2 linked regions of the Rhodopseudomonas palustris HaA2 genome follow. The protein of the gene in region 1 interacts with the protein of each later gene in a pairwise test. Links are inferred from orthologs where the notes say so. Each region holds a gene or a part of one and is shown in the gene's direction. Other genes may lie near its edges. The genes, in order: pheT and secD.

Region 1 (15,374 bases):
GTCGGCGCCTATGCGCCTTTCGCCAATGGCGGGCTGGCGGCGTCGCCGCATGTCGTCGACCGGATCCGCACCGCGAGCGGCAACAAGCTGCTGTATGCCCGGCCGAACGATCCGCCGAACCGCGTCGTCGATGCCCGTGCGGTGGCGATGATGAACACCATGATGCGGGAGACGCTGCAGTCCGGCACCGCGAAGAAGGCCGACGTTCCGGGCTGGACCGCCGCCGGCAAGACCGGCACCAGCCAGGATTTCCGCGACGCCTGGTTCATCGGCTACACCGGGACGCTGGTCACCGGCGTCTGGCTCGGCAATGACGACAATTCGCCGACCCGGAAGGCGACCGGCGGCGGCCTGCCGGTCGACGTCTGGACCCGCTTCATGCGCGAGGCGCTGAAAGGCACCGCGCCGCAGCCGCTACCCGGCGGCGGCTGGAGCGGCGGCCCGCTGGTCGCAGGCAGCCCCTCCGCCGGCGGCACCATCGCGCAGGCCGGCCCGCGCGGCGAAACCCAGATCGTCAACATCCCTGCGGCTTCCGGCGCCGCTCGCCCGCAGCCCGCCCGCGCCAATGTCCGCCCCGAAGCCGACAGCGGCCTCGACGGCTGGCTGATGGACCGGCTGTTCGGGCGATAGCGTTCGCCCGCAATGAGGGCCGTGCTCGCATCGCCCCCACCCTCACCCTGATGTCGAGGATTGCGGCGGCGCTCTCTTTACCCTCCCCTGGAGGGGGAGGGTTGATGCTCGCGGCGACCGCGTTCGGGCCTCAGCCCCGCGTCGCCTGCCAGACGCCGCGGCAGCGGTCGCCCTGGATCAGGCCGCTCCAGATCCCGGTGCCCGAATTGCCCGACAGACGGCCGCGGCCATTGGCGACCGAAGCGCCGACCGACAGCCGGACCGCGACATTGCCGCCCCCGGTGATGCCGCCCGTGACCTTGCCGCCGCCGGCCGAGGCGACGCGGCGGCCCTGCACGGCGAACGGCGCGCTGTAGGTCGGGCTGCAATTGCCGGCCCGGGTGGCGAACACCACGTTCCAGGTGCCGTCGAAATGCCCGACGGAAGCGCGCCGCTTCGCCGCCTCGGCGTCGCCGGACACGGCCACGAGTGCCAGAGCCAGGACGGCTGCGGCGGCCAACAGGCCGGTCCGAGCAATGCCGCGGTTGGGCGGTCCGGAATGAGAGCAGGCTGAGGACGTCATGATCATCTCCGAAGCTGAACCTACGACCGGCCGGTACCGACCTTGCCGGCCGCGGCGCGGATGCTGCGATCCTGCGCCTGCCGATAAGAGGTGTCGACGCAAACTGTCTACGGATGATGCGACGTGGCGATGCGCCGAAAGGTTCGGCTGCGCGCCGCAATTTCCGCCGCCGAGCCGAGCGCGCCGGCACGCGATCGCCGGCGTTATGCGTTGCCAATCCGGCCGCGCTCTGCCATAAGCGCAACCTTCGTCGCCCGGCTGATCAAGGGCTGCCGTGGCGATGAGCCTGCCGGTTTTTCTCGCGAGAGAATAAATCGAGCAACTTCAACGCTCTAACGAGCATTTTGAGCCTGCGCAGCGCCTCACCGGCGCGTTTTGCGCGTGGCATAGGAGAGCCAAATGCCCAAGCTGAAGACCAAATCGGGCGCCAAAAAGCGCTTCAAAGTCACCGCCACCGGCAAGGTGATGTCCGCCCAGCGCGGCAAGCGCCACGGCATGATCAAGCGCACCAAGAAGCAGATCCGTCAGCTTCGCGGCACCCGCGTGATCTTCAAGACCGACGGCGACAACATCAAGAAGTATTTCTTGCCGAACGCCTGACCGTTCACGCCGCGCCTCTGCGCGGCAGCCTCATCGGGCCGCGTCCGCGCGGCCAAGCAAACCAATTTCAGATGAAGGAGATCAGTCATGGCTCGCGTCAAACGCGGTGTGACGGCTCACGCCAAGCATAAGAAAGTCTACAAGGCCGCCAAGGGTTTCCGCGGCCGCCGCAAGAACACCATCCGCGCCGCCAAGGCCGCGGTCGACAAGGCCGGCCAATACGCCTTCCGCGACCGCAAGCGCAAGAAGCGGACGTTCCGCGCGCTGTGGATCCAGCGCATCAACGCCGCGGTGCGCCCGTTCGGCATGACCTACAGCGTGTTCATCAACGGCCTGTCGAAGTCCGGCATCGTCGTCGACCGCAAGGTGCTGTCGGACCTCGCCATCACCGAACCGGCAGCGTTCCAGGCGATCGCCGAGAAGGCCAAGGCCGCGCTCGCGGCCTGAGGTCGTCTCACAACAGGCGTCCCCGGTCGCGCCTGTCTGTGCACGCAGTGAATTCGTCATGGCCGGGCTCGTCCCGGCCATCCACGTCTTTTCTGTTGGCCACGCCGCAAGGCGTGGATGCCCGGGACAAGCCCGGGCATGACGGACGAGAGGCCGGTTCTGCATCCGAGAAGGATCGCCATGACCGACCTTTCGACTCTGCAATCTCAAATCCTCTCCGACATCGCCGCGGCCTCCGACGAGGCCGCGCTGGAAGCGGTGCGCGTCGCCGCGCTCGGCAAGAAGGGCTCCGTCTCGGCGCTGCTCGCCACGCTCGGCAAGATGGACCCCGAGCAGCGCAAGACCGAGGGCGCGGCGATCAATCTCGCCAAGGATGCGGTGACGCAGGCGCTGGCCGCGCGGCGCGACGTGCTGAAGGCCGCCGCGCTCGACGCCAAGCTCGCCGCCGAGACCATCGACGTCACCCTGCCGCTGCGTGAACCGCTCGCCGAAGCCGGCCGGATTCATCCGCTCAGCCAGGTCTGGGACGAACTCACCGCGATCTTCGCCGACATGGGTTTCGCCATCGCCGAAGGTCCGGACATCGAGACCGACGACTACAACTTCACCAAGCTGAACTTCCCCGAGGGCCATCCGGCCCGCGAGATGCACGACACCTTCTACTTCAACCCGAAGGACGACGGCTCGCGCCTGCTGCTGCGCACCCACACCTCGCCGGTGCAGGTCCGCACCATGCTGAGCCAGAAGCCGCCGATCCGCGTGATCTGTCCGGGCCGCACCTATCGCAGCGACTCTGACCAGACCCACACGCCGATGTTCCATCAGGTCGAGGGTCTCGTCATCGACAAGGGCAGCCACCTCGGTCATCTGAAGTGGATCCTGCACGAATTCTGCAAGGCGTTCTTCGAGGTCGACAACGTCAATATGCGGTTCCGGCCGTCGTTCTTCCCGTTCACCGAGCCGTCGCTGGAAGTCGACATCCAGTGCCGCCGCGGCAAGGACGAGATCCGCTTCGGCGAGGGCGAGGACTGGCTGGAGATTCTCGGCTGCGGCATGGTGCACCCCAACGTGCTCACCGCCTGCGGCCTCGATCCCGACGTCTATCAGGGCTTCGCCTGGGGCATGGGCATCGACCGCATCGCGATGCTGAAATACGGCATGAGCGATCTGCGGCAATTGTTCGAAGCCGATTCGCGCTGGCTGAATCATTACGGCTTCAAGCCGCTGGATATCCCGACGCTGGCGGGCGGATTGAGTTCGTGAGCTTGGTACTCGCAGGCGCTGTCTGTGTTGTGCTGGACGTGGAGGCTGCGACAAGCGTCGCCCTCACCCCAGCCCTCTCCCGCAAGCGGGAGAGGGGGCAGGCCGCGGCTGTCGGGATTGATCGCCTGAACGCAGGCGCTGTCAGTTGAGAAAGATTTGTAGTTGAGATGATTCAAAGCCCTGCAACACCGCACGACGCGCTCCCTCTCCCGCTTGCGGGAGAGGGTCGGGGTGAGGGCGACACGGGGACGGAGCTTGCGATGGACGATTCGAAGCAGCCGACCTGGAAAGTGTCGCCCAGCCTGCGCCGCCATGCGCGCGAGTTGCGGAAGAAGTCGACCGACGCCGAGCGGCTGATGTGGGGCGAGCTGCGCGACAAGCGCCTCGGTGGGTTTTCGTTCAAGCGCCAGGTGCCGATCGGGCCGTTCATCGCCGACTTTGCCTGCCATTCGGTGAAGCTGGTGGTCGAGATCGACGGCGGTCAGCATTTTGCGGACGCTGCCGAGCGCGCTGACGCGGCCCGCACGGCGGCGATCGAGGCGCGCGGCTTTCGGGTGATTCGCTTTAGCAATGCCGACGTGATGAGTAATCGTGACGGGGTGTTGCAGAGCATCGCGACCGAGCTAGCGGCAAGGGCCCTCACCCCAACCCTCTCCCGCAAGCGGGAGAGGGAGCGCGCCGCGCGCGAGGCCAAGCAGCGACCTGACCAAACAACTTCAAAGCAGCGTCATTCAACGGACGATGCGGACTAACAGCATGACACGCGCCCCCTCCATCCGGCACGACGCGCCCCCTCTCCCGCTTGCGGGAGAGGGTTGGGGTGAGGGCGATGCGGGTCGCAGTCCTTCATTTCAGCACGACACACGCACAGCGCCAGACGGAAGTCACACCCGATGAAACTCACCCTCTCCTGGCTGAAAGACCATCTCGACACCGACGAGCAGCTCGACGCGCTCGCCGACAAGCTCACCATGATCGGGCTCGAGGTCGAGGGCATCGAAGACAAGGCCAAGGCGCTGGCGCCGTTCACCATCGCCTTGGTGCTGACCGCCGAGAAGCATCCCAACGCCGACAAGCTGCAGGTCTGCAGCGTCGACACCGGCGCGGGCGCGCCCGTGCAGGTGGTGTGCGGCGCCCCGAATGCGCGCGCCGGCCTCGTCACCGTGTTCGCGCCGCCCGGCACCTTCATTCCGGCCAAGGCCATCACGCTGGGCATCGGCAACATCCGCGGCGTCGAGAGCCGCGGCATGCTGTGCTCGGCCGCCGAGCTTGAGCTCTCCGAGGACCACGACGGCATCATCGAGCTGCCGGCGGATGCGCCGATCGGCCAGGGCTTTGCAGAATGGGCCGGGCTCGGCGATCCGGTGCTCGACATCAATCTGACGCCGAACCGGCAGGACTGCGCCGGCATTTCCGGCATCGCCCGCGATCTCGCCGCCGCCGGCATGGGCAAGTTCAAGAACCCGTCGATCAAGCCGATCAAGGGCGACTTCCCCTGCCCGGTGAAGGTCAGCGTCGAAGACGACAAGCTCTGCCCCGGCTTCGCGCTGCGGCTGGTGCGCGGCGTCAAGAACGGCCCGTCGCCGGACTGGCTGCAGCAGCGGCTCACCGCGATCGGGCTGCGCCCGATCAACGCGCTGGTCGACATCACCAACTTCCTGACCTTCGACCGCTCGCGCCCGCTGCACGTGTTCGACGCCGCCAAGGTCTCGGGCGATCTCGTCGTGCGCCGCGCCAAGGACGGCGAGACGCTGCTGGCGCTCGACGGCCGCAGCTACACGCTCGACCCCAACGTCTGCGTCATCGCCGACGCCCACGGCGTCGAATCGCTCGCCGGCATCATGGGCGGCGAAGCCTCCGGCTGCTCCGACGACACCACCGACGTGCTGATCGAATCCGCGCTGTGGAACGAGATCAATATCGCGCAGTCCGGCCGCCGGCTCGGCATCAACACCGACGCTCGCTATCGCTTCGAACGCGGCGTCGATCCGGCCTTCATGGTGCCGGGGCTCGACCTCGCGACGCATCTGGTGATGCAATTCTGCGGCGGCACGCCGTCGGAGGCCGTCGTGGTCGGCAAGGCGTTCGGCGACGACCGCATCATCGATTTCCCGCTCAGCGAAGTGAAGCGGCTCGCCGGCATCGAAGTGCCGTTCGTGGAAGTGCGCCGGATTCTCACGCATCTCGGCTTCATGGTGGCGGGCTCGGGCGCGGTGGTGAAGGTCGCGGTGCCGTCGTGGCGCAGCGACGTCCACGGCAAGGCCGACATCGTCGAGGAAATCGTCCGCATCGTCGGCGTCGACAAGGTGCCGATGACGCCGTTCGAGCGCGGCGACGCACCGCGCAAGCCGGTGCTGACCCAGATCCAGACCCGCACCCGTCGCGCCAAGCGCGCGCTGGCCGCGCGCGGCCTGACCGAGGCGGTGACTTGGTCGTTCATTTCCAAACCAAGCGCCGAAGCCTTCGGCGGCGGCCAGCCCGAATTGGCGCTGGCCAATCCGATCGCCGCGGATCTCTCCGACATGCGGCCGAGCCTGCTGCCTGGGCTGATCGCCGCCGCGCAGGCCAACGCCGATCGCGGCATCCCGGATCTGGCGCTGTTCGAGGTCGGGCAGATCTTCAAGGGCGACCGGCCGCAGGATCAATTCATCGCGGCGAGCGGCGTGCGCCGCGGCGTCGCCTCCGCGCAGGGTCTCGGCCGGCACTGGTCGGGCTCGGCGCAAGCGAGCGCGCTCGACGCCAAGGCCGATGCCTTCGCTGTGCTGGCGGCGGCCGGCGCGCCGATGGCGGGGCTGCAGATCGCGACGAATAAATTGCCCGCCTGGCTGCATCCCGGCCGCTCCGGCGCGATCCAGATCGGGCCGCAGAATGTGCTGGGCTATTTCGGCGAGCTGCATCCGCGCGTGCTCGAGCAGTTGCACGCCGACGGACCGCTGGTGGCGTTCGAGGTGCTCCTCGACAAGATCCCCGACGCCAAGCAGCGCCCGACCCGCGCCAAGCCGGCGCTGGAATTGTCGGCGTTCCAGCCGGTGTCGCGCGACTTCGCCTTCATCGTCGACCGCAAGGTCGCGGCTGCCGACCTGGTCCGTGCCGCGCAGGGCATCGACAAGAAGCTCATCACCTCGGTCGGCGTGTTCGACGTGTACGAGGGCAAGGGCATCGATACCGACAAGAAGTCGATCGCGATCGCGGTGACGCTGCAGCCGCGCGACAAGACCATGACCGACCAGGAAATCGACGCAGTCGGCGCGAAGATCGTCGCCGAGGTGACGAAGAAGACCGGCGGCGTGCTGCGCGGCTGAATTCGTCGCACCGAGACTAATTCTGCTCCGTCTTATGCCTCACGCACGGCCGTCTTCCTGAGGTGCGCGCTCTTGCGCGCCTCGAAGGATGCGCAACGGGTGCCTGCGGCCATCCTTCGAGGCCCGTTCGCCCGCGCTGCGCGCGGACAAACGGGCACCTCAGGATGACGTCGTGCTTGTAATCAACGGCTGCCCGGCCAGCGATCGGCGGAGCCGGTGGCTTCCTGATTGCGGCGACGCGGCTTCGGCTTGCGCTGCGGCTTCTCCGCGGCGGCGGCGGGCTTTGCCGGGCCGATCCGCTTCAGCGCGGCGTCGGCGGCGGTCTCGCCGCTCTCCCATGCGCCCAGCACGGTGCCCCACATCAGATCGCTGGTGGCTTCGCCGGCGATGAACAGATTGCCGAGCGGCTCGGCCAGCACCTTGCGCGACGCCGCGCCGCCGGGCGCCGCCGCCGACATCGCGCCCTGCACATAAGGCGCCGCGTTCCAGCGCGTCGCCGCCTTGCGGTCGATCGCTGCGGCGATGTCGCTGCCGAATAGCTTGCTCAACCATTCGACCGCGAACGCCTGCATCGCCGCTTCGCCCTGCGCCGACAGATCGCGGCCGAAGGCGCCGGCGACATCGACCGTGCACAGCGACGAGCCGTTGACATTGGCACTCAGCACCGCGGTGCGGGCGCTGTCACTTCGCTCGATCATCATCTCGTCGCGCGACAGGCCGAGCGGGTTGCCCTTGAAAGACAGCGCGATCCGATCGTAGCTGCCGAGCCCGAGCTTGCCGGCGGCATCGAGCTGGCGCTTCGGCAACTCCGGCGAAAACGCGATCGCGCCCGAACTCAGCACATTGGTCGAGGCGGTGAGAATGATCGCGCGCGCCGCGATCTTGCCCGATGCGGTCTCCACGCCGATGTCGCGGCCACTCCAGACGATCCGCGTCACCGGCGTCGACAGTGTCACCGGCAGCGCCGCTGCAAGCCGGGCCAGGAGCCCGCCCAATCCCTGCCGCACGCCGATGATGGCGTTGCGATCCTGCGCGCGAAAGCCGTCGATCGCCGAGAGGTCTTTCAGGTCCTTGCCGGTGGCGACTGGGCCGAGCACGAATTCGACCGTCGCCGTCCAGTCGCCGAGATCGTTCGGCAGCGCCGCGGCGCAGGACACGTCGGCCCGGCCGCGGGCGGCGTCGCCGAGCGCCCGGCTGGCCCGCACCATGGTGGCGAGCAGGTCCTCGGTCTCGCGCGCCCGCGCGTTGCGGCGGCCGATCCGGACTTTCTGCCCGGGCGCCGCCGGCGCGATCTCGAAGCCTTCGCTGCGCGCCAGCCGCACCAGCGGATTGCTGTCCGGATTGTGCAGGAACCGCGCGCCGCGATCGAACGGTGCGTCGAAGCTGGTGGTGTCGGTCTGGCAGCGGCCGCCGATTTGCGCCGCAGCCTCGACCACGATCACCTTGCGGCCGCTCGCGGCGATCCGCCGGGCCGCCGCGATGCCGGCAGCGCCGGCGCCGACCACGACGACATCGACCTCGCGCGGCAGCGCCGCCGATGCGCGGCCCCCGAACATCGGCGCGACGGCCAGGCCGGCGGTGGCTCCGAGAAAGCGGCGTCGGGAAATTGTCATGTCATGGTTTCCGAAAATGTCTGTGCCGGGCCGCTGCGAAGCGGCACAACCCGGCCTTGTCCTGCGCCGGGGCGCGATCGTCAGTCTAACCCCAAACGGCGCTGAAAACCTTCGACTCCGCCCGGTTTCCGGGCTGCGCCCGGTTGCGTCGCGACGCCGCACAATGCCCATGTTCGCCTCGCAACTTGCCGGAATCGCTGCACCGCGGCAACGGCCATGGGCAACGATCGGTATACGGGCGGCGGAACCGATGAACTAAATTGCAACGGCTCTCCACAATGATGAGCCGGCCAACAGAGCGTGACGACGTCGCGGGAGTGAACGGATGGGCATTGTGTTCGATGCCATCGGCAAGGTCATCGCCGGCTATCTGCAGAAGGAAGAGCCGGGCTACGAGCCGTTCACGCCGAGCGATCCCGACCATCTGCGCACCATCATGCAGCCCGGCGACGTGCTGCTGGTCGAAGGCAATGCGCGGATCTCCGGCATCATCAAATATCTGACCCAATCGACCTGGTCGCATGCGGCCCTGTATGTCGGCCCGATCGACGGGGCGGCCGAGCCCGACGGCGAGCCGCATGTGCTGATCGAGGCCAATATCGGCGAGGGCGTCTCGTCGTCGCCGCTGTCGCGGCATCTGAACTATCACACGCGGATCTGCCGCCCGGTCGGCCTGTCGCACGAGGACCGCCACACCGTGTGCCGCTACGCCATCAACCGGATCGGCTTCGGCTACGACACCAAGAACATCATCGACCTGATGCGCTATTTGGTACCGATGCCGGTGCCGCAGCGCTGGCGCCGACGGATGATCGCGCTCGGCTCCGGCGATCCGACCAAGATCATCTGCTCGGCGCTGATCGCGCAGGCGTTCGATGCGGTGCGCTACCCGATCCTGCCCAAGATCACCAAGGCCGGCAGCCGCGCCGCGCGCCGCGAGATCCTGCACATCCGCGATTCGTCGCTGTACATGCCGCGCGACTTCGACATCTCGCCGTATTTCGAAGTGGTGAAGCCGACCATCGTCAACGGCTTCGACTACACCGCGCTGCACTGGGCCGACAAGCAGAAGCCGCTCGCGGAGGTAGCGGGCCCGTTCAGTACCTTTCAGGACGGACTGGACCCGGCGCCGCCGCTCGTTCCTGCGCCGGCTGACGCGGAAGCGGCGGCTTGCGATGCGCAAGTGATGGATACCGCCCTCCATCACCAAGCGCCCGCTCCGACGCCGGCCCGGGAACCCGCGAACTAGCCGCTACGCGACGCGCGACGCGCTGACCGGGAACGCACCGCCGGCCGTGCCCTGCCGATCGAGCAGGTCCCTGAGCTCGTCGTTCGGCCGCGCCGGGCTGAACAGGAAGCCCTGCGCCTCGTGGCAGCCCTCCGCGCGCAGCCAGTTCAGTTCGGCTTCGGTCTCGACGCCTTCGGCGGTGATGGTGACGCCGAGCCCCATGCCGAGGCTGATGATGGCGCGGACGATCGCCTGGGCTTCGCGATTGTCGCTGACGCCGCGGACGAACGACTGGTCGATCTTGATCTTGTCGAACGGAAAGCTGCGCAGATAGCTGAGCGACGAATAGCCGGTGCCGAAATCGTCCATCGAGATCCGGACGCCGAGCGCGCGCAGCGCGTGCAGCGTCGCGATCACCTGGCTGCTCTTCTCCAGCAGCAGCGTCTCGGTGATTTCGAGTTCGAGCCGGCGCGGCGGCAGGCCGGATTGCTTCAGCGCATCCATCACCGTCGCCATCAGATTGCCGACGCGGAACTGCAGCGGCGACAGATTGACCGCGACGCTGATGTCGCCGGGCCAGCGCGCGGCGTCCCGGCAGGCCGCGCGCAGCACCTGCGCGCCGATCGCGTTGATCAGGCCGGTATCCTCGGCGACCGGGATGAATTCGCCAGGCGAGACCATGCCGCGCTCCGGATGCGGCCAGCGCACCAGCGCCTCGCAGCCGGTGACGCCGCCGCCGCTCAGAGCGATCAGCGGCTGGTAGTACGGCCGCAGCACCTCGTGACGCAACGCCGCGCGCAGCTCGGTCTCGATCTTGCGGCGGGACTGCGCGCGGGCGTCCATGTCCGGCTCGAAGAAGCTGAAGCTGCCACGCGAATCCGTCTTGGCACGCGACAGCGCCATGCCGGCGTTCATCAAGAGCTTCTCGGAATCGTCGCCGTCGAGCGGCGCGACCGCGATGCCGATGCTGGCGCCGGCGACCACCGAATGGCCCTCGAGCAGATACGGTTCGGCGATCGCATTCAGCAGCCGCTTGGCCAGCAGCGTGACGTCTTCGGGTCGTTTGATCCCGGTCTGGATCACCGCGAATTCGTCGGAGTTGAGCCGCGCCAGCGGATCCTCCTCGCGCAGCGTCGAACGCAGCCGCCGCGCGATGCCGCGCAGCAGCTTGTCGCCGATGGCGTGGCCGAGCGTGTCGTTCACCGCCTTGAAATGATCGACGCCGATGAACAGCACCGCGATCTTGTCGCCGGTGCGCCGGGTCTTGGCCAGCAATTCGTCGAGCCGCTTGCGCAGCAGGCTGCGGTTCGGCAGCTTGGTCAGGCCGTCGTGATGCGCCATGAAGGCGAGCCGCATCTCGGCGCGCTTGCGTTCGGTGATGTCCATCAGCGCCAGCAGCACGGCCGGCTCGCCATTGTAGGTGAGCTGGCGCGCATAGACCGCCAGATCGATCAGCGAGCCGTCGGCCTTGACGTGCGTCCAGGTCCGCGCCGCGCGCTCCTCGTTGGTCTGCTCGCCGGACCATGGCAACTCGGTCCCGAACGCCTGCAGGCGACGGATCGTCAACCCGGCGAATTCGGCGGGCGAATAGCCGTAATGCAGCACCGCGGCGTCGTTGACCGCGACGATGCGCTCGTCCTTCAGCGAGCACACGATCATCGGCACCGGATTGCCCTCGAACATCAGCCGGAACGACGCCTCGCGCTGCTTCAGCTCGGTGATGTCGACGCGCAGGCCGATCACGCCGCCGTCGGAGGTGGTGCGTTCCTCGATCCGGATGCAGCGACCGTCGGCGAGCACCTGCTCGTGGCTGTGCCCCGGGTCGAACAGCCGCCGCATCCGCTCGGCGATCCATTCCTCCTCGTGGCCGACCGCCTCCGGATAGTCGCCGCGCGCGACGCCGACACGCATCGTGTCCTCGATCCGCGCGCCGGGTTTGAACAGATCGGCGCTGGCCTTGTAGATCTCGGCGTAGCGCTTGTTCCAGAGGATGTAGCGGCCCTCGGAGTCGAGAAACACGATGCCCTGCGGCAGGATGTCGATCGCCTCGCGCAGCCGCTCGTGCGACTTGCGGGCCTCGTCCAGCGCGACCGCGACGGCGCGCTCGCGATCGGCGACCGCCGCGGCGCGCGACGGCCGCTTCGGACGCGGCAATGGCTTGGGGCCTTTCGTCGCGGAGCGGCTTGGCTTTGGCTTACGCGCGACCGTGCATCTTTTCGATGTCTTGCTTGTCTTCAGCCGGATTTGCGGCATTCCCACGCCCCATACGCACTTTGCGAACCGGTTGTGCAGGATGTATCTGAAAAAATTATGTAACGGTTTCAGCGGCATTTGCATCGACGGGCGCGATCACGGCGAAAATGCCCGTTGATGAGGCAGACACAGACGGTCGCCCGGTGCCTCGCGACAAGACGGGGAACCCTATTCTGCCATCCGATCGCAGTTTTGTGCGCGATCTGCACAAGACTTGTGCGGAGACGGATCGTCAGCTTGAATTCGCGCCAACCACCCGGAGGGTTAGTTTGGCATTAACATCGAGACCTTCGGCCGCGGGATGGCTCGCGATCCCGCCCGATCGCCAGCCCCCCGATTTCGCCAGCCTCCTGGGTCGGCTATAAGGCGGCGATGCGTCGCCGATCGATTCCCGCCAGATGGCTGTTGGCCGCCGCGCTGCTCGGCGCCTCGGTGCCGTCTGCGTGGGCGCAGGACAAGGGCACGGTCGATCCGAAGCCGCTGCCGCCGCTCGCCAACCCCAACGATCCCGAACTCGCCGCGCGCGAACTGTTCGGCCGCCGGTATCTGCCCGCCGCGCTGCCGCCGCGGCCGATCGGGTTCTACGCCCGCGGCTGCCTTGCCGGCGCCGAGGCGCTGCCGATCACCGGCAAGACCTGGCAGGTGATGCGGCTGTCGCGCAATCGGTTCTACGCCTATCCGGCGATGGTCGATCTGGTGGCGCGGCTGTCGCGGAAGGCGCACAGCGACGCCGGCTGGCCGGGCATTCTGGTCGGCGACATGTCGCAGCCGCGCGGCGGGCCGATGCTGACCGGCCACGCCAGCCATCAGGTCGGGCTCGACGCCGACATCTGGCTGACGCCGATGCCGAACCGGCAGCTGTCGCGCAACGAGCGCGAGGAGATGTCGGCGGTGATGATGGTGCGCCGCGACCGGCTCGACATCGATCCCGCGGCCTGGACGCCGACGCATTGGAAAGTGATCCGCGCCGCCGCGCAGGAGCCTCAAGTCGAGCGCATCTTCGCCAACGCCGCGATCAAGAAGGCGCTGTGCCGCGAGGCCAAGGGCGACCGCGGCTGGCTCAACAAGGTGCGGCCGATGTACGGCCATGATTACCACTTCCACATCCGCATCAAATGCCCGCCCGGTCTCGCCGGCTGCGAGGCGCAACCCGAAACTCCGCAAGGCGAGGGCTGCGCGCCCGCCGACCTCGCCTACTGGTTCTCCGACGCGGTGCTGCATCCCAAGCCGCCGAAAGTGCCGCCGAAGCCGAAGCGCCAGCTCACCCTCGCCGAACTGCCGGCGGAATGCCGCGCCGTGCTGAACGCGCCCGACAAGAAGATCGACTAGCAGGCGAGGCCGCCGACGATCATGGCTTGCGCACGAACACCGCGGTGGCGTCGGGTGAGCGTGCCGGCGGCGTCATGTCGGTCCAGAAACGGCCGTTGATCCGCGTCGAATTGACGATGTTCATCTCGAAATAGTCCTTGCCGTTGACCGAGAATGTCAGGTCGCCACCGGGCACCTTCTGGAGCTTCACGTTTCGGCACGCTTTCTTGTAGCAGTACACCGCCTGGGTCGGCGATTTGAACTGGATGAAGCTGATATTGTTGGGATCCTGGGTGGATTTGTGCACGCCCTTCCAGTCCCAGCGCGCCTGATAATATTCCTGGCGCTGATTGATGACCTGGGCGGAGGCGGGGTTCGCGTAGCCGATCCCCAGGCCCAGGCCGACCACGGCGACAGCGGCCAAACGGGCTCCCGACATCTTCATTAACTTTCTCCCTTGCATGATCGATCGGCGATCCGGTCGCGGCGCGCGATCAATCGCTCACTCACCCCCCCTTGCCGTCGCATTCCGCCGCTTTGCGGAGCGCGGCGTCGATGCCGGCGAGCGGCACCGGCGTGGTTTCCTGGCCGGCCTTGACGACGAAGGATTTGGCGGTCCGCAGCGCCTTGATCTGCGGATCCTTCAGGAAGGTCATGACCCGCCCGGCGTCGCCGCCGTAGAACGACGCCTTGGCGGCCTTGCCGTCGAGCTCGACGCTGCCTTTGATCTCGTCCGGGATGGTCTTCAGCGTGGTCGGGACCACGACGGTCCAGCCCTCGGCGCTCTTCTCGAACGCGATCTTCACCGCGCCGGGCACGATCGCGCCGCAGCGCATGTACTGGCCGTCCATGCTGTAAGACTCGACGGTCCAGCCGCCGACTTCGGCGTATTTCTTCGCCTTGGCGTCCTGCGCCGACGCGGCGCATGGGGAGGCCGCGACCGCGGCGGCAGACAGCAGGCCGAGCAGGAGATGACGATGGATCATGGCACTACCTCGTTGATGCGACGGAGTGATGGGGTGATTAGGTGATGGAGTGATGGGGTGACGGTTACAGCCGGACCGGTCGGCGCAGCTGCTGCGAGCAGGCCTTCTCGAGCTGCACCTTGTGGCCGAGCGCCTGCGCGCTGCGGCCACGGAAGCCAGCGTCGCTTGTGCCCATGCAGTAGCTGAACAGTTGATTGGCGCCCCAGGCGTAGCTGGCCCAGCCGCGCGGCACCGGGATCGCCGCGACGTTGCAGCCCTGTGCGGTTGCGCGGTTGCGCCACTTCTCGCCGGCCTGGCCGTAGCTCGAGCACACCGGCTCGCGGGTCGCGGTGGATTGCATCTGGGCGGATTGCGGGCGCGGCGGGGACGCGGCTCCTGCCAGGCACGAATTCAGCGTGGCCGCCTTGGCACGCTGTTCGGCGGCGACCTGGCCTTCGTTGCGCTTCAGGCACCACTGGAAATGCCCTTCGCGGTTGGCGTGCATCGACGGGATGCGTGGGCAGCCGCGCGCATAGTATTGCGCCTGGGCCTTCATCGCGTAGTTGACGAAATCTTGACACTGCAGCGGCGGCGCCGCCGACGCCGGCGTCGCGGCGAGGGTGGCGAGGCCGAGCGACATCAGCATCGCTTTCGTCGTCGATGGCGTCTCAATCATCATGCAACATCCTGAGCGGGTGAGTTCTTTCTGGGTAGAGGATCAGCGAGCGGCCGGCGCGGGCATCGAGCCGGCCGACGCGGTCAATTGCAGATCAGCGAAACCTTGGTGCCGTAGCCGGCCTCGCCCGGCGCGCGGCCTTCGAACGGCCCGGACCGGCCGCAGAAATACCTGACGCGGAAGTCCTTCTTGCAGCCATAGGCCGGGTCACCGAGAATCTTATAGGACACCGCGTAGCTGCAGGAGCGGCGGCCGTTGCAACTCGCGGCGATCTGCCGGGTCGCATTGCCCGGCGCGACGCCGCAATTGGCGCCATAGGTGGCGCTGACCACGCGGACCACTTTCTGATCGGGATCGTTGCCCATCGCCTGAGCCCGGCCGGCGAGGCCCGCCGTCGCGATCATCGCGAGCGCCGCGGACAGCATCAGCGCCGCGCGTCGCCCGGCGGCCAATGAGGGGTATTCGGATCGACTGTCGGACATGAAGATGCTCCTGCATCGCGCGAAAGGCGGATGCTGACAACGGGA
Region 2 (15,220 bases), 3.1 Mb from region 1 along the record:
CCGCCCTGTGCGGCTGTTGATGGCAGAGCTTCTCACGAGCGGTATTCGGCGACTGTGATGGTCGTCACACCGACTGGTGGACGGCGCATTTTGGAGGGCGGGTGTCCGGCGTCGGCGACTCGGCGGTCGGTATTTGCCTCTGCCACCGGGGGCGGATAAGACGGCGCCTGGATCAACGACCTGATGAAAGGCGCCCGAGCGATATGCGGATTCTGTGCACCAATGACGATGGCATCCATGCGCCCGGGCTCAAAATCGTCGAGGACATCGCCCGCGCGCTGTCCGACGACGTCTGGGTGGTGGCGCCGGAACTCGACCAGTCGGGCGTGTCGCATTCGCTGTCGCTGAATGATCCGCTGCGGCTGCGCGAAGTCGGCCCGCGGCATTTCGCGGTGCGCGGCACGCCGACCGATTGCGTGATCATGGGCGCGCGGCACATTCTCGCCGACAAGGCGCCTGATCTGGTGCTGTCCGGCGTCAACCGCGGCCGCAACGTCGCCGAGGACGTGGTCTATTCCGGCACCATCGCCGGCGCGCTGGAGGGCACCATTCTGGGCCTGCCGTCGTTCGCGCTGTCGCAGGAATTCACGCTCGAGACCCGCAACGCGCCGCTGTGGGACACCGCCAAGGCGCATGGTCCGGAGATCCTGCGCAAGGCGATCAAGGCCGGCGTGCCGAAGAACACCGTGATCAACATCAACTTCCCGGCCTGCGCGCCGGACGAGGTCGCGGGCGTGCAGGTGACGCGGCAGGGCAAGCGCAACCAGGGCTTCCTGCGCGTCGACGAGCGCCACGACGGCCGCGGCAATCCGTATTTCTGGATCGGCTTCGAGCGCGTCGCCGTGGTCGACATGCCGGCCGAAGGCACCGATCTCGCCGCGCTGGCGGCGAAGTACATCTCGGTCACGCCGCTGCGGCTCGACCGCACCGACGAGGCGTTCTCCGCCACGCTGGCGAAGACGCTGGGGTGATCTGGACGTCATCGGATGTCTGCCGTCATCCTGAGGCGCGAGCGTAGCGAGCCTCGAAGGATGACAGCGACGCGGACGGTGTCTGCGGCCCATCCTTCGAGGCTCGCCGCGATGCGGCGAGCACCTCAGGATGACGACGAATGCGCTGATGCGCGAGAACTACGCCGTGCCGCGCAGGGTGGTGTCGAGGGCCTGCTTGAGCGATTCGATCTGGAACGGCTTCTGCAGCGCCGGGCGGTCGCGATAGTCTTCCGGCACGCCCTGGGTGCCGTAGCCGGTGGCGAAGATGAAGGGGCGGTTGCGCGCCTTCAGCACGTCGGCAACCGGCGAGATCACCTTGCCGTTGACGTTGACGTCGAGAATCGCGACGTCGAAATCGGTCGTGCCGGCGAGCTTGACGGCTTCGTTGATCTCGCCGGTTTCGGCGGCGACGCTGAAGCCGAGCTCCTCCAGCATGTCGACGACCATCATCCTGATCATCGCCTCGTCTTCAACCAGGAAGACGGTGCGGGCCGGCTTGTCGATCGTCATTGGGTATCCCCTTGGAGCCGCCCGCAATCTGGGCTGGCGTCGCGATTGTAAACTCGCAAAAACCACAGGGCAAAGCAATCGCAACCTGCCGCTGCGACATCGCGATCAAGCACAGGCTTGCCAGAAATCGCTCGGCCATCCAACAATTTGATCGAATCGGGGAATTCGGCGATGGAACCCGGGCCGCTGCGCTCCCGTGCCGGCCCGAGCGAGGGGCAATGATCAGTTCCGTGGCGCCGCCGCCGGAAAAGATGCTGTTTCAATTGAGCCTGCGCCGCCGCGGGATTAGCGATCGCGGCGTGCTGCAGGCGATGGAATCGGTGCCGCGCGACCGTTTCGTCGACGCGGTGCATCGTGACAGTGCCTGGCGCGACACCGCGCTGCCGATCGCCTGCGGCCAGACCATCAGCCAGCCCTTCGTCGTCGCCTATATGACCGAACAGCTTCATCTCCAGCCCGGCCACCGCGTGCTCGAGATCGGCACCGGCTCCGGTTACCACGCCGCGGTGCTGTCGCGGCTGGTGCGCGACGTCGTCAGCGTCGAGCGCTTCAAGACGCTCGCCGACCGCGCCCGCGCCCGGCTGAAGGAATTGAACTACGCCAATGTCGAGGTGGTGCTCGGCGACGGCTTCGCGCTGCCGGAGGGGCAGGGTACCTTCGACCGCATCCTGGTGACCGCGGCGATGGCCGAACTGCCGCAGCCGTTGCTCGATCTGCTCGACCCCGACGGCATCCTGATCGCACCGATCGGGCCGGGAAACGGGCGGCAGACGCTGATCCGGGTGCAGCGCAAGGACGACGGCTTCCTGCGCAAGCCGCTGGTCGACGTGCGCTTCGTGCCGGCGCTGCCGGGCATCGCCCGCGAGCTCTGAGCGTCGTCCGTCAAGGCCCGTCGCGGCGCAGGGTTAAACGCTTGTTTACTGCCGACGTGTTTACTCAATTTACCTTGAGTTGCGTATGAGTGAGTAACCATGTCCCGCGTAGTCGAGTTGCTTTACTCGCGCCGGGCCCCGCAAATGGCGGTGCTGGCGTTCGTTTCGGTCGGATTCAGCGCGTGCAGCGCGGACATGCAGACCCGTTTTCAGCAGGCCCCGTTCGGGCCGGTCGAAACCACCGGGTCGGTGCAGCGGCAGGCGCCGCCGCAGCAGCGCTATGCCGAGCCGCGTGAGCTGCCGCAATATGCGCGGCCGCAATATCAGCCCGCCCAGCCGCAATACCAGTCGCAGGCCTTGCCGCCGATCTCGGCGCCACCGTCCTATCCGGTCGCGGGTGGCGGCAGTGGCGTGTCGGGCGGCGGACGTGGCGTCGGCTCCTACGAGCCGCCGGCGCGCGCCCCGATGGAAACCACCGGCACCGTGGCGCCGCGTTCGGTCGCTGCGGCGCGGCCGGCTCCCGCGCCGGGCCCGGCGCCTGTTCCGGCCAGCGGCACCACCATCATCGTCGGCACCAGCGATACGCTGGAAGGCCTGGCGCGTCGCTACAACGTCTCGACCGCCGATATTCTGCACGCCAATGGCTACAAGGGGCCCCGCCGCCTGCAGCCCGGCCAGTCGCTGGTGATCCCGAGCCGCGTCGCCACGCTGCAGGCGCCTGCCGCCGCGCCGCCGGCGACCCGTCCGGTCGCGGCTGCTGCGCCGGTGGCCGCCGCCGCGCCGCCGCGGGTGCACTATGTCAACAACGGCGACACGCTGATGAACATCGCGCGCCGCAACAACATCTCGCTGAGCGAGCTGGCGCGCTACAATCGCCTCGACACCACTACCCGGCTGAAGCCCGGCATGAAGATCAACGTGCCGGGCAGCCGCGCCACCGCAGCGGCGACGCAAGCCGCCGCGCCGGCCCAGGTCGCCGCCGCGCCGGCTGCGGCGCCGGTCGCCGCACCGCCGGTGCGGATGGCGGCCGCGGTGCCGGCCGATCCGGTGCAGAAGGCGCGTCTGGTTTCGCCGACCGAAACACCGGCCGCAGCCGCGCCCGCCGAAGCCGCGCCGGTCAAGGCGGCCGAGGCTACCGGCGCGCTGCCGAGCTTCCGCTGGCCGGTGCGCGGCCGGGTCATCACCGCCTATGGCGCCAAGACCAACGGCAAGTCGAACGACGGCATCAACCTCGCGGTGCCGGAAGGCACCCCGATCAAGGCGGCCGAGGACGGCGTCGTGGCGTATTCCGGCAACGAGCTGAAGGGCTACGGCAACCTCGTGCTGGTGCGCCATTCCAACGGCTACGTCACCGCCTACGCCCATGCCAGCGAACTGATGGTCAAGCGCGGCGAGACCATCAAGCGCGGCCAGACCATCGCGAAATCCGGACAGTCGGGTGAAGTCGGCTCACCGCAGCTGCACTTCGAGATCCGCAAGGGATCGTCCCCGGTCGATCCGCTCAAGTTCCTCAACGGCGCCTGAGCAGCGCCGTCGAGGGAAGCGTGCCTGACAAGCGAAATGCCCGACCAAAGGTCGGGCATTTTTTTGGCGAAGTGCGGCGCCGCGCCTAGCGGACGTCGAACTTGTAGGACGCCTGCACGAAGGTGCCGTAGCGCTCGACGCGGATCGGCAGCAATTGCGTCGCGACGGGACTGCCGAACCCGGCGGTCTCCACGTCGGTCGCCCACATCGCCCAATAGCGGCCGCCGACACCGACGTTGAACGTCGGAGTCACGTCGTAGCTGAGGATCGCTTCGAGCTGAACGCCGCGTCCCGTTCCCCAGGCCGGGGAATTCTTGTCCGGGACGTCGGTCCGATTGTGGTGGACGTCGAGCGCGGAGATGTGCGCGTAGGGCAGATAGGCCGCGTCGACCGTGAGCTTGGCGCCGGGCGCAATGGTCAGGCTGCCATTGGCTCCGAGCCGCAGCGAGTGCCAATCCTCATGCTGGGTGATCGCGATCTGGCTGGTCGGATCGGGGACGCTGCACGGCGAGGGCAGGCCGACCAGCGCGATCTGCGCGCAGCCGAACGCATCCTTGCGATCACGATAGAAATTGTAGCCGGCGAACACGCCGAGCTTGCCGGTGGCATCGCCGAGCAGATCGATGCCGGCGTCCAGCGTCGCGTAAGCAATCGTGCCGGTCACCTTGCCATGATAGGTGTTCGAATAGGCTGCAGCGAAGTTCGGGTCGGTCGGAAACCAGTCCTCGTCGTTCATCTTGCCCGCGACCAGCCCGCCGCCGCCGGCGAAGCCCTTCAGGAACAGCTTCCGCGGGCTGTCGATCCGCCAGAACACTTCGCCCGAATGACCTTCGCTTTCATAGGTCAGGCGCGAGACCAGATGGTCCTGCTGGGCGTTGACGGTGTTGAGCGTGAGATCGTTCTGATAGCGGCCGCGGCTGTACCAATAGCGGGCGCCGACATCGAACTGCCAAGCCGCCCATGGGCTCGTGGCCGGCGCTTTCACGGGCAGGAGCGGGGTTTGTTCGGCGATGCCGGCGCCGCGTCCGAAGTAATAGTTCAGTCCGAGCTTGACCAGATGCATATCCTGCCGGGCCTGCGTCGCTGCGCCGACGGTGTTGATCAGGCTGGAGGGATCGTTCGGGATCTGAAGAAATCCGCCATCGGGGCTGTCGATCCCGCGACGACCGAACGCCGCATAGTCGTACTCGGCCTTGACGGTCCAGCCGGACGACAACCCGTATTCGAGGCCCGCCCCCACGGTCCAGCCCCAGCGCGTCGCGTCGAGCTTCGCCGCCGGCTGGTTCAGATAGTCGACCGCATTGGTGGTCATGGTCAGGTCGCCCGCCAGAACCGCGGCGCCGCCCTTGAGGTAGGCCAGCGAGCGCCCCTGCGGTCCGAACACGCGACCGATCCGCCCGGTGACGGTGCCGAGCGCGTGCTCGCGGACGCGGCAATTCGCCGACACGAACTGGCCGGAGTAAGCAAGGCAGGTGTCGGTGCCGTCGGCGTCGAGAGCGGATGCGTCCAGTTCGATGCCGAGCACCCAAGGCGAGCCCGGCACTTGCCAATTGTAGCCCGCCTGCAGGCCGGCGAGCGCCTTCGGCACGCGGATGGTATCGCCATAGATCGACGGTCCGTAAGGGTTGTCGACCTTCACCGTTCCAAATCCGGCGCCCAGATGCGCGCCGACATAGAATCCTGTCCAGGTCCAGACGGCGCCTGCGAGCGGAGCTGCAGGCCGCGCGAGATCCGCGGCCTGTGACGTGCCGGACGGCGTGAGAAGCGCGGCTGAAAGATAGAAGACGGATATGCGCACGGCGTTTGCCCCCAAAGTCGCCATCGACATCTGGTCGAGACGACGGCCGCGAGCGACGATCGCCTCGACGAATCGAGGTCGCAGTTTAGGGTCGGCCGGCTTCGCTTGCGAAGCGGAAACTCGCTGCGGCGATTACTTGCCGCCGAGCCGCACCTTCATCCGACCGGCGAGGTCCTGCACGAATTGCCAGGCGACGCGGCCGGAGCGCGAGCCGCGCGTCGTCGACCATTCCAGCGCCTCGCGCTCGAGCTGCTCGTCATCGACCCGAATGCCGTAATGGTCGCAATAGCCGCGCACCATCGTCAGGAATTCGTCCTGGCTGCATTTATGGAAGCCGAGCCACAGCCCGAAGCGATCCGACAGAGATACCTTCTCCTCGACGGCTTCGCCGGGATTGATCGCGGTCGAGCGCTCGTTCTCGACCATCTCGCGCGCCAGCAGATGCCGCCGGTTGGAGGTGGCGTAGAGAATCACATTGTCCGGCCGGCCTTCGATGCCGCCCTCGAGCACCGCCTTCAGCGATTTGTACGAAGCGTCGTTGCCGTCGAACGACAGGTCGTCGCAGAACACGATGAAGCGATCATCCGACTCCCGCAGCAGCGTCATCAGCGCCGGCAGGCTTTCGATGTCCTCGCGGTGGATCTCGATCAGCTTCAGCGTGCCGGCGACGTCGGGCCGCGCGTTGACATGAGCGTGAGCGGCCTTGACCAGCGACGATTTGCCCATGCCGCGCGCGCCCCACAACAAGGCGTTGTTGGCGGGCAGGCCGGTCGCGAACCGTTCGGTATTGTCGATCAGGGTGTCGCGCATCCGGTCGATGCCCTGCAGCAGGTCGAGTTCGACCCGGCTGACCTTGGGAACCGGCGCCAGTCGCCCCTCGGGGTGCCAGATGAAAGCCTCGGCGGAGGCCAGCGTCGCGGCGGCCGGCTGCGCCGAAGTCCCCGCCAAATGCGCCGAAATGCCCTCCAGTGCGCGCGCGATGCGCTCCAGCGTCGATGAATCCGCGGCTGCCGCGGCCGGCCTGGGCGCGGTGCCGCGGCGCTTGGCGGCGGGCTTCTTGGCGGCGGGGCGGGACGGGCGGGCGGATTTGGGGCGGGACGTCTTGGATTGGGTTGTCTTGGATTTGGTTGTCTTGGCCATGCTTGCACTTCCTGTTGCGGCAGCCATATCGGGCTGTGGCAGGCCGGGCAAGCGGCGGAAACGGAGGGCGAATGAGAGGGTTGGCAGCGTTGCAATTGGGACCGCGGCCGCTATAGTCCGCGCGAATTTGCGCCCCCCGGACGTCGCCCTCGCGCCGCGCCGGCTCGCTTCTTTTCACGGGGAATCCGGATGTTTGTTACTCCTGCATTTGCTCAGGCCGCGGCCGCCGGCGGCGACGCCAACAGCATGCTGATGTCGCTGCTGCCGTTCGCGCTGATCTTCGTCATCATGTATTTCCTGATCCTGCGGCCGCAGCAGCGCAAGGTGAAGGAGCACGCCGAACTGGTGAAGAACATCCGCCGCGGCGACACCATCATCACCTCGGGCGGCCTGGTCGGCAAGGTGACCAAGGTGGTCGACGACGACCAGATCGAGTTCGAACTCGCCGACGGTGTCCGCGCGCGCCAGATGCGCCAGATGATCACCGGCGTCCGCACCAAGGGCGAGCCGGTCAAGGACGTTCCCGAGAAGGGCAAGGGCAAGTCCAAGGACAAGGACGCCGACGACAAGGCCGAATCGGCCAAGGACTCGACCAAGGACGACACCGCGTCGAGCTGACGCGGTCGCGGCGCCTTCTCAGGTTTCTGACGGGACAACTCGATGCTGTATTTCACACGGTGGAAGGCGCTGGCGGTCATTGTGACGGCGCTGGCGGTGTGCCTTTGCGCCGTTCCCAACTTCTTCCCCGACCACACCGTGAAGACCTGGCCGAAATGGGCGCAGCGCCATCTGGTGCTGGGCCTCGACCTGCAGGGCGGCTCGCACATCCTGCTCGAGGTCGACGCCAATTCGGTGAGGAAGGACAAGCTCGATTCGGTGCGCGACGATGCGCGCCGGGTGCTGCGCGAAGCCCGGATCGCCTATACGGGTCTGGCGACGAAGGGCGACCAGGTCGAGGTTCGGATCAGCAAGGAGAACGAGGTCCCGACCGCGCTCACCAAGCTGCGTGAGCTGTCGCAGCCGCTCGGTGGCTTGCTCGGCAGCAACGGCCAGCGCAGCCTCGACGTCACCGATGCCGGTGGCGGCTTGATCCGGCTGACCGTGCCGCAGGCGGCGATCGCCGAACGGGTGCGCCAGTCGGTCGACCAGTCGATCCAGATCGTCGAGCGCCGCGTCAACGAACTCGGCACCGTCGAGCCGCTGATCCAGCGTCAGGGCGCCGATCGGATTCTCGTCCAGGTGCCCGGTCTGCAGGATCCGACCCGATTGAAGGAACTGCTCGGCAAGACAGCCAAGCTCGACTTCCGCATGGTGGATTCCTCGGTGTCGCCCGAACAGGCGCAAGCGGGCCGCGCGCCGTCGGATTCCGATGTGCTGATGAGTTCGTCGTCGCCGAAGCAGCCTTACGTCATCAAGAAGCAGGTGCTGGTGTCCGGCGCCGATCTCACCGACGCGCAGCCGGGCTTCGACCAGCGCACCAGCGAGCCGATCGTCAGCTTCCGCTTCAACACCAACGGCGCCCGCAAATTCGCCCGCGCCACCACCGAGAATGTCGGCCAACCGTTCGCGATCGTGCTCGACAACGAGGTGATCTCCGCGCCCGTGATCCGTGAGCCGATCACCGGCGGCTCCGGCCAGATTTCCGGCAGCTTCACCGTGCAGGGCGCCAACGATCTCGCGATCCTGCTGCGCGCCGGCGCGCTGCCGGCGCCGCTGACGATCATCGAGGAACGCACCGTCGGCCCCGGCCTCGGCCAGGATTCGATCGAGAAGGGCGAACTCGCGGCCTATGTCGGCTCGATCCTCGTCATCATCTTCATGCTGCTGACCTACCGGCTGTTCGGCGTGTTCGCCAACATCGCGGTGGCCGTCAACGTGGCGATGATCTTCGGCGTGCTGTCGCTGCTCAACGCCACGCTGACGCTGCCCGGCATCGCCGGCGTGGTGCTCACCGTCGGCATCGCGGTGGACTCCAACGTGCTGATCTACGAGCGCATCCGCGAGGAGCTGCGCGCCGGCCGCAATGCGATCTCGGCGATCGATGCCGGCTTCAAGCGGGCGCTGTCGACGATTCTCGATTCCAACATCACCACCTTCATCGCCGCCGCGGTGCTGTTCTACATCGGCACCGGGCCGGTGCGCGGCTTCGCGGTGACGCTCGGCATCGGCATTATCACCACCGTGTTCACCGCCTTCACCGTGACCCGGCTGATCGTTGCCACCTGGGTGCGGTGGAAGCGGCCGCAGACCGTGCCGATCTGACGCCCATCATCCGAAAGAGCTGCAAGTGACATCGACACAGTGGATTTTGATCGGGCTGGGCGCGTTGGTCGTGGCGCTGACGATCGTCAGCATCATGGGCTGGCTGCCGTCGCTGCGGATCGTGCCCGACGACACGCATTTCGACTTCACCCAATTCCGGCGGATCAGTTTTCCGATCTCGGCGCTGCTGTCGATCGCCGCGATCACGCTGTTCTTCACCCACGGGCTGAACTTCGGCATCGACTTCAAGGGCGGCACGCTGCTCGAGGTCAGGGCTCATTCCGGCGCGGCCGATATCCCCGGGATGCGCGACACGCTGAGCAAACTCGGGCTCGGTGAAGTCCAGCTCCAGCAATTCGGCGGTCCGTCCGAGGTGCTGATCCGCGTTGCCGAACAGCCCGGCGGCGACGCCGCGCAGCAGGAGGCGGTGCAGAAGGTGCGCGGCGCGCTCGGCAATTCGGTCGACTATCGCCGCGTCGAAGTGGTCGGCCCGCGCGTCTCGAGCGAACTCCTGGCCTACGGCATGCTCGGCCTGATGCTCGCGATCCTGGGCATTCTGGTCTATCTCTGGTTCCGGTTCGAATGGCAGTTCGCGCTCGGCGCGATGATCGCCAACGTCCACGACATCGTGCTGACGATCGGCTTCATGTCGATCAGCCAGGTCGATTTCGACCTCACCAGCATCGCGGCGCTGCTGACGATTCTCGGCTATTCGCTCAACGACACCGTGGTGATCTACGACCGCATCCGCGAGATGCTGCGGCGCTACAAGAAGATGCCGATGCCGCAGCTTCTGAACGAGTCGATCAACTCGACGCTGTCGCGCTCGATCATCACCCACGTCACCGTGACGCTGGCGCTGTTCGCGCTGCTGCTGTTCGGCGGCAACGCGATCCACTCCTTCACGGCGGTGATGATGTTCGGCGTGGTGCTGGTCGGCACCTACACCTCGATCTTCATCGCGGCGCCGATCCTGATCTATCTCGGCGTCGGCACGCATCGGCTCGACGATCCGTCGGAAAAAACCGAACGGTCGGAAAAGGCCGCGGCGCTGGCGACACCCGAGGGGGCCGCGATTCCCCAGACGGCCGAGAAGCCGAAGAAGCCTGTGAAGTCGGGGAAGCGCTGAGCTTTGGCGGACCGCCCGGAGATCCCGCATTTTCCGCGCACGGCCTCGGTCGAGGCCTATGGCAAGGGCGGGTTCTATTTCGGCGACATGTCGCATGTCGGCTCGCTGCTGTTCCTGCCCGACGCGGTGTGGGGCTGGGACGTCACCGAGCCGGCCCAGATCGACCGCTATAGCCTGCAGCGGGTGTTCGACAACGCCAACGCGATCGAGACGCTGATCGTCGGCACCGGCACCGACGTCTGGATCGCGCCGCGTCCGCTCCGCGAGCAACTGCGCGCCGTGGGCATCGTTCTGGATACGATGCAGACCGGGCCGGCGGTGCGGACCTACAACATCATGATCGGCGAGCGCCGCCGCGTCGCCGCGGCGCTGATCGCGGTGCCATGAGCGGCAACGCCGGCGACGACGCCGCCGCGGCATTCTGCGCCGAACTGGTGCGCAGCCACGATTTCGACCGCTACGCCGCGACGCTGTTCGTCGAGCCGCCGCGCCGGCGCGCGCTGCTGGCGCTGTACGCCTTCAACGTCGAGGTGGTGCGCGTCCGCGACCAGGTCAGCCAGCCGCTGCCGGGCGAAATCCGGCTGCAATGGTGGACCGACACGCTGGCCGGCACCGCGCATGGCGGCATCGAAGGCAATCCGGTCGCGGCCGAATTGTTGCGCGCGACCGGGCAGCACGGGCTGCCGGTCGCGGCTCTGGCGCAACTGATCGAAACGCATCTGTTCGACCTCTACAACGACCCGATGCCGACGCTGACCGTGCTGGAAGCCTATGCGGCCGATACCGACGGCGCGCTGTTCGCGCTGGCGGCGCGGATCCTCGATCAGGGCTCGGAGGCGGTCGACCATCTCGCCCGCCATGCCGGGGTGGCGCAGGGATTCGCGCGCGCGATCGCGCGGCTGCCGATCGATGCAGCGCGACGGCAGTGCTTCGTCCCGCTCGAGCTTTTGGCGGCGCACGGCAGCAGCGAGGCCGAGGTCTATGCCGGCCGCGCCACACCGGCGCTACGGCTGACGCTCGACGCGCTGATCGCCGAGGCGCAGCGCCATTGCGACGCCGCGCTGCGGCTGCTCGCCGAAGTGCCGCCACCGGCGCGCCGCGCGTTCCTGCCGCTGGCGCTGGCGCAGCGCGATCTCGACCGGCTGGCGCAGCCCGGCACCGACCTGTTCGCGCCGCACGAGCGCTCCCGTCTGGCGACGCTGTGGACCCTGTGGAAGGCGTCGCGGACGCGGGCGTTTCGGCAATAACGACACGCACGGACTCGTCATCCTGAGGCGCTCGCCGTCTTCGGCGAGCCTCGAAGGATGCGGCGACAGGCACCTGCGGCTCATCCTTCGAGGCGGCCGCTGCGCGGCGGCGCCTCAGGATGACGGAGTAGTTGTGGCGGGCGCACAACAGCTGACGCCGCAACAAATGTCGGATGCATCGGCAGAGGCGCTACGCCGCCGCCGGTAGCTTCAGGCTTGCAGCGATCCACGCATCCAGATCCGCCAGCGCGCGGGCGCTGAGCGCCTGTTTCTTGGCGACCGACTTTTCCGGGCCGCGCAGCTTCTTGCCGTCGGGGCCGTGGGTCGGCGCCTGCGCCAGCGGCGGGAACAGGCCGAAATTGATGTTCATCGGCTGAAACGAGCGCGGGCCGGCGTCGATGGTCTCGATATGGCCGCCGGTGATGTGGCCGAGCAGGGCGCCGAGCGCGGTGGTCGGCGGCGGCGTCGTCATGGATCGGCCGAGCGCGTCGGCGGCGGCGCTGAGCCCGGCGACGAGACCGATGCCGGCTGATTCGACATAGCCTTCGCAGCCGGTCATCTGGCCGGCGAACCGCAGCCGCGGCGCGGCGCGCAGCCGCAGGCCGGCATCGAGCAGCTTCGGCGAGTTCAGAAACGTGTTGCGATGCAGCCCGCCGAGCCTTGCAAATTCAGCATTTTCCAGCCCCGGGATGGTGCGGAAGACGCGTTGCTGCGCGGCGTAGTTCAGCTTGGTCTGGAAGCCGACCATGTTGAACAGCGTGCCGAGCTTGTTGTCCTGGCGGAGCTGGACGATGGCGTAGGCCTTGACCGTCGGGTTGTGCGGATTGGTGAGCCCGACCGGCTTCATCGGCCCGTGGCGCAGCGTCTCGCGGCCGCGCTCGGCCATCACCTCGATCGGCAGGCAGCCGTCGAAATACGGCGTGTCCTTCTCCCAGTCCTTGAAATCGACCTTGTCGCCGGCGATCAGCGCGTCGACGAAAGCGTCGTACTGCTCGCGATTCATCGGGCAGTTGAGATAGTCGGCGCCGCTGCCGCCGGGGCCGGCCTTGTCGTAGCGCGACTGGAACCAGGCGATCGACATGTCGATCGAGTCGCGATGCACGATCGGGGCGATGGCGTCGAAGAACGCCAGCGCGGATTCATCGGTCAGCGCGCGGACCGCCTCGGCCAGCGCCGCCGAGGTCAGCGGGCCGGTGGCGACGATGACGTTGCCCCAGTCCTCCGGCGGCAGGCCGGCGATTTCCTCGCGGCGGATCTCGATCAGCGGATGCTCGGCCAGCGCCTTCGTGACGGCGGCGGAGAAGCCGTCGCGATCGACCGCCAGCGCGCCGCCGGCCGGGACCTGATTGGCGTCGGCCGCGCGCATCACCAGCGAGCCGAGCCGGCGCATCTCGGCGTGCAGCAGCCCGACCGCGTTGTTGGCGGCGTCATCGGAGCGGAAGGAATTGGAGCAGACCAGCTCGGCGAGGCCGTCGGTCTTGTGCGCCTCTGTCGAGCGATGCGGCCGCATCTCGTGCAGCACGACGCGCACGCCGGCGCGCGCCAATTGCCAGGTGGCTTCGGAGCCGGCGAGGCCGCCGCCGATGACGTGAACAGGCTGGTTGGACGCGGGTTGGGGAGGGGGCGCGGCAATGATCATGCGCAACAGCTAGCGCGTTTCCGCCCCGGGTCAAATCCGTTTCGGCGGTCGCGGCCAGGTCAGGGCGGCCGATCAGCATGGCCCGGATACGACAACGCCCGCAGCGATGCGGGCGTTATCCGAGAACAGGTCGGGTCGGACGGTCAGCCATTGAAGTGACCGGACGCCACGCGCGGGATGTCCGAGCGGTCGAGTCCGATATCGGCCAGTTCGCGATCACTGAGCTGCGAGAGTTCAGCGAGATTGCGCTGATAATCCCGGAACGCCCGGAGGGCGCGGATGAGCGAAAGCAACATGGTAGTCTCCTTAGTTCACGGTTCAGTTCTTCGTCGGCCGAACCGTTGAAAGGAATATAGGGCAGAGTCGGCGCAACCAGCAGCGTAAATGCTGCACCGCAGCTAGGCGATATGGACATACCTTTGGGAAGGAATGATTAACCCTTCCGCGCCGAGCTGCGTGGAGCGCGCATGGGACGCGCCCACCATCGTCAGCGGCTCACCCGCGCACTAAGGTCTAATCCCAGGAAATATACTGCATATCAGCGGGCTGACGGCACGTCGCGCGCCTGATTTTTTAATGGGATGATGAAATCCAATTCCGGACGACGAGTTAATCGGCCACAGCAATTGCGACTTATTCTATGCGTTAAACGCATGATGAACGGGTGTTCAGGGCGATGATGGTTTGATCTATCGCAATGCACAACACCGAATTGCCGCGGTGTCGGGGTGCAGCCGGTGTCCGAGCCATCCGGCCGTCCGGTTGTGTTGTGATCAAATCGGCACCGGCCGCACCGACAGCAGGCGCGCAGGATGACGATTCGCGTGGGCGTCATCCTGCCGGCGCTGGCTTCTAGCCCGCCTTGCGCTTCCACTGCAGCAGCGTCGCGGGGAAGTCGGCCGCGGAACGCTTGATCGGGTTCGGCGGGGGAATCTGCGGCGGATGCGGATTGGGCTCGATCACCTTGCGGTAGAGATGCCAGGTGGCGTGGCCGAGCAGCGGGATGACCACCGCGAGGCCGAGGAAGGCCGGCAGCGAGCCCAGCACCAGCAGCGCGGCCACGATCAGGCCCCAGGCGGCGATTTCCAGCGGATTGCGCGCGGCGACGCGCAACGACGCCGTCACCGCTGCGCCGACCCCGGCCTGACGGTCGAGCATCATCGGAAACGCCACCACGCTGACGCACAGCGCCGCGACCGCGAACATGAAGCCGACACCGCAGCCGATCGCGATCAGGCTCCAGCCTTCCGGCGTGGTCAGCACACGGGTGACGAAATCCGGGATCGCCGCCGCCGGCGCATGGCCGAAGGTGGCGACATAGATGCCCTGCGCGGTCGCGATCCACACCCCGAACACGGCGAACAGGATCGCGCCGAGCCCTAGCATCGCCCCGATCGACGGCGAACGCAGCACGTCGACGGCGTGCCACGCCGAGGCATCCTCGCCGGCCTTGCGTCGGCGGCTCAGTTCGTACAGCCCGAGGGCTGCGAACGGCCCGATCAGCGCGAAGCCGGCGGCGAGCGGAAACAGCAGCGGCAGCACCGAATAGCCGAGCACAAGCCGCGCCAGCACCAGGCCGAGCACCGGATAGATCACGCACAGCATCACGGCGTGGCTGGGCACCGCCTTGAAGTCGTCCCAGCCGCGCCGCAGCGCGTCGTGCAGGTCGGCAAGAGCGATACGATGAACCGACGGCTCGGCCGCCGCGCCGATCGGGCGGGCGTCACTGGCTTCGGCAGGATAGATCGTGGCCATGCTCGTTTCTCCCGTGTGGGCACATGTGACGGCACGTGCTGTGGACCGGATCCTTCGCCGGATGAGGCGGGCCGGGCTTGGTTCGGTGCGGACACGAGCAGGAGCACTTCAATCAGACGCGAGAGCAACGAGCGAACTGGTCCTGTGACCTGGGCTTTGCCGCGACCTGTGACGATAGCCTAACGCCGATCGCACCCGCTGGTTGCTCACGCTTCGGTGAGAGCGGATTTGTCGCGGCGCCGCGCGGCGCAGTTAGTTGCGGCGCCGATTAGTTCCACCAGGGTCGGGCTGTTTGCGTGCAGATGCGAACAAATAATTAGTTCATTCGCGCTGCACCATCCCCGGCTTCACG

What was found.
Region 2: the proteins of pheT (region 1) and secD interact in binary tests that used the Escherichia coli proteins (3 or more experiments, as listed by UniProt). The link is inferred for Rhodopseudomonas palustris HaA2 from one-to-one orthologs.

The regions. Positions count from the first base shown.
Region 1 is NC_007778.1:41,765-57,138, forward strand. The notes cover bases 4,035-7,099. They hold pheT (phenylalanine--tRNA ligase subunit beta), read left to right. Parts: upstream 4,035-4,395; coding sequence 4,396-6,804; downstream 6,805-7,099. Other genes in these bases: RPB_RS00240 (endonuclease domain-containing protein), read left to right, coding at 4,035-4,254; RPB_RS00250 (flavin monoamine oxidase family protein), read right to left, coding at 6,987-7,099. Also shown: RPB_RS00215 (transglycosylase domain-containing protein), read left to right, coding at 1-630; RPB_RS00220 (hypothetical protein), read right to left, coding at 761-1,192; rpmI (50S ribosomal protein L35), read left to right, coding at 1,592-1,792; rplT (50S ribosomal protein L20), read left to right, coding at 1,880-2,239; pheS (phenylalanine--tRNA ligase subunit alpha), read left to right, coding at 2,420-3,502; more of RPB_RS00240, read left to right, coding at 3,763-4,034; more of RPB_RS00250, read right to left, coding at 7,100-8,417; RPB_RS00255 (YiiX/YebB-like N1pC/P60 family cysteine hydrolase), read left to right, coding at 8,743-9,666; RPB_RS00260 (putative bifunctional diguanylate cyclase/phosphodiesterase), read right to left, coding at 9,670-11,898; mepA (penicillin-insensitive murein endopeptidase), read left to right, coding at 12,271-13,227; RPB_RS00270 (hypothetical protein), read right to left, coding at 13,247-13,651; RPB_RS00275 (hypothetical protein), read right to left, coding at 13,713-14,192; RPB_RS00280 (hypothetical protein), read right to left, coding at 14,257-14,847; RPB_RS00285 (hypothetical protein), read right to left, coding at 14,931-15,329.
Region 2 is NC_007778.1:3,109,450-3,124,669, reverse strand. The notes cover bases 6,887-9,797. They hold secD (protein translocase subunit SecD), read left to right. Parts: upstream 6,887-7,496; coding sequence 7,497-9,098; downstream 9,099-9,797. Other genes in these bases: secF (protein translocase subunit SecF), read left to right, coding at 9,124-9,797; yajC (preprotein translocase subunit YajC), read left to right, coding at 7,026-7,454. Outside these bases: 5'/3'-nucleotidase SurE, read left to right, coding at 204-971; RPB_RS13790 (response regulator), read right to left, coding at 1,131-1,502; RPB_RS13785 (protein-L-isoaspartate(D-aspartate) O-methyltransferase), read left to right, coding at 1,721-2,374; RPB_RS13780 (M23 family metallopeptidase), read left to right, coding at 2,474-3,898; RPB_RS13775 (porin family protein), read right to left, coding at 3,984-5,720; RPB_RS13770 (ATP-binding protein), read right to left, coding at 5,829-6,836; more of secF, read left to right, coding at 9,798-10,227; RPB_RS13750 (Mth938-like domain-containing protein), read left to right, coding at 10,231-10,614; RPB_RS13745 (phytoene/squalene synthase family protein), read left to right, coding at 10,611-11,474; methylenetetrahydrofolate--tRNA-(uracil(54)-C(5))-methyltransferase (FADH(2)-oxidizing) TrmFO, read right to left, coding at 11,665-13,113; RPB_RS24175 (DUF1127 domain-containing protein), read right to left, coding at 13,257-13,409; RPB_RS13735 (DUF2189 domain-containing protein), read right to left, coding at 13,966-14,868. UniProt on the Escherichia coli protein: Part of the Sec protein translocase complex. Interacts with the SecYEG preprotein conducting channel. SecDF uses the proton motive force (PMF) to complete protein translocation after the ATP-dependent function of SecA.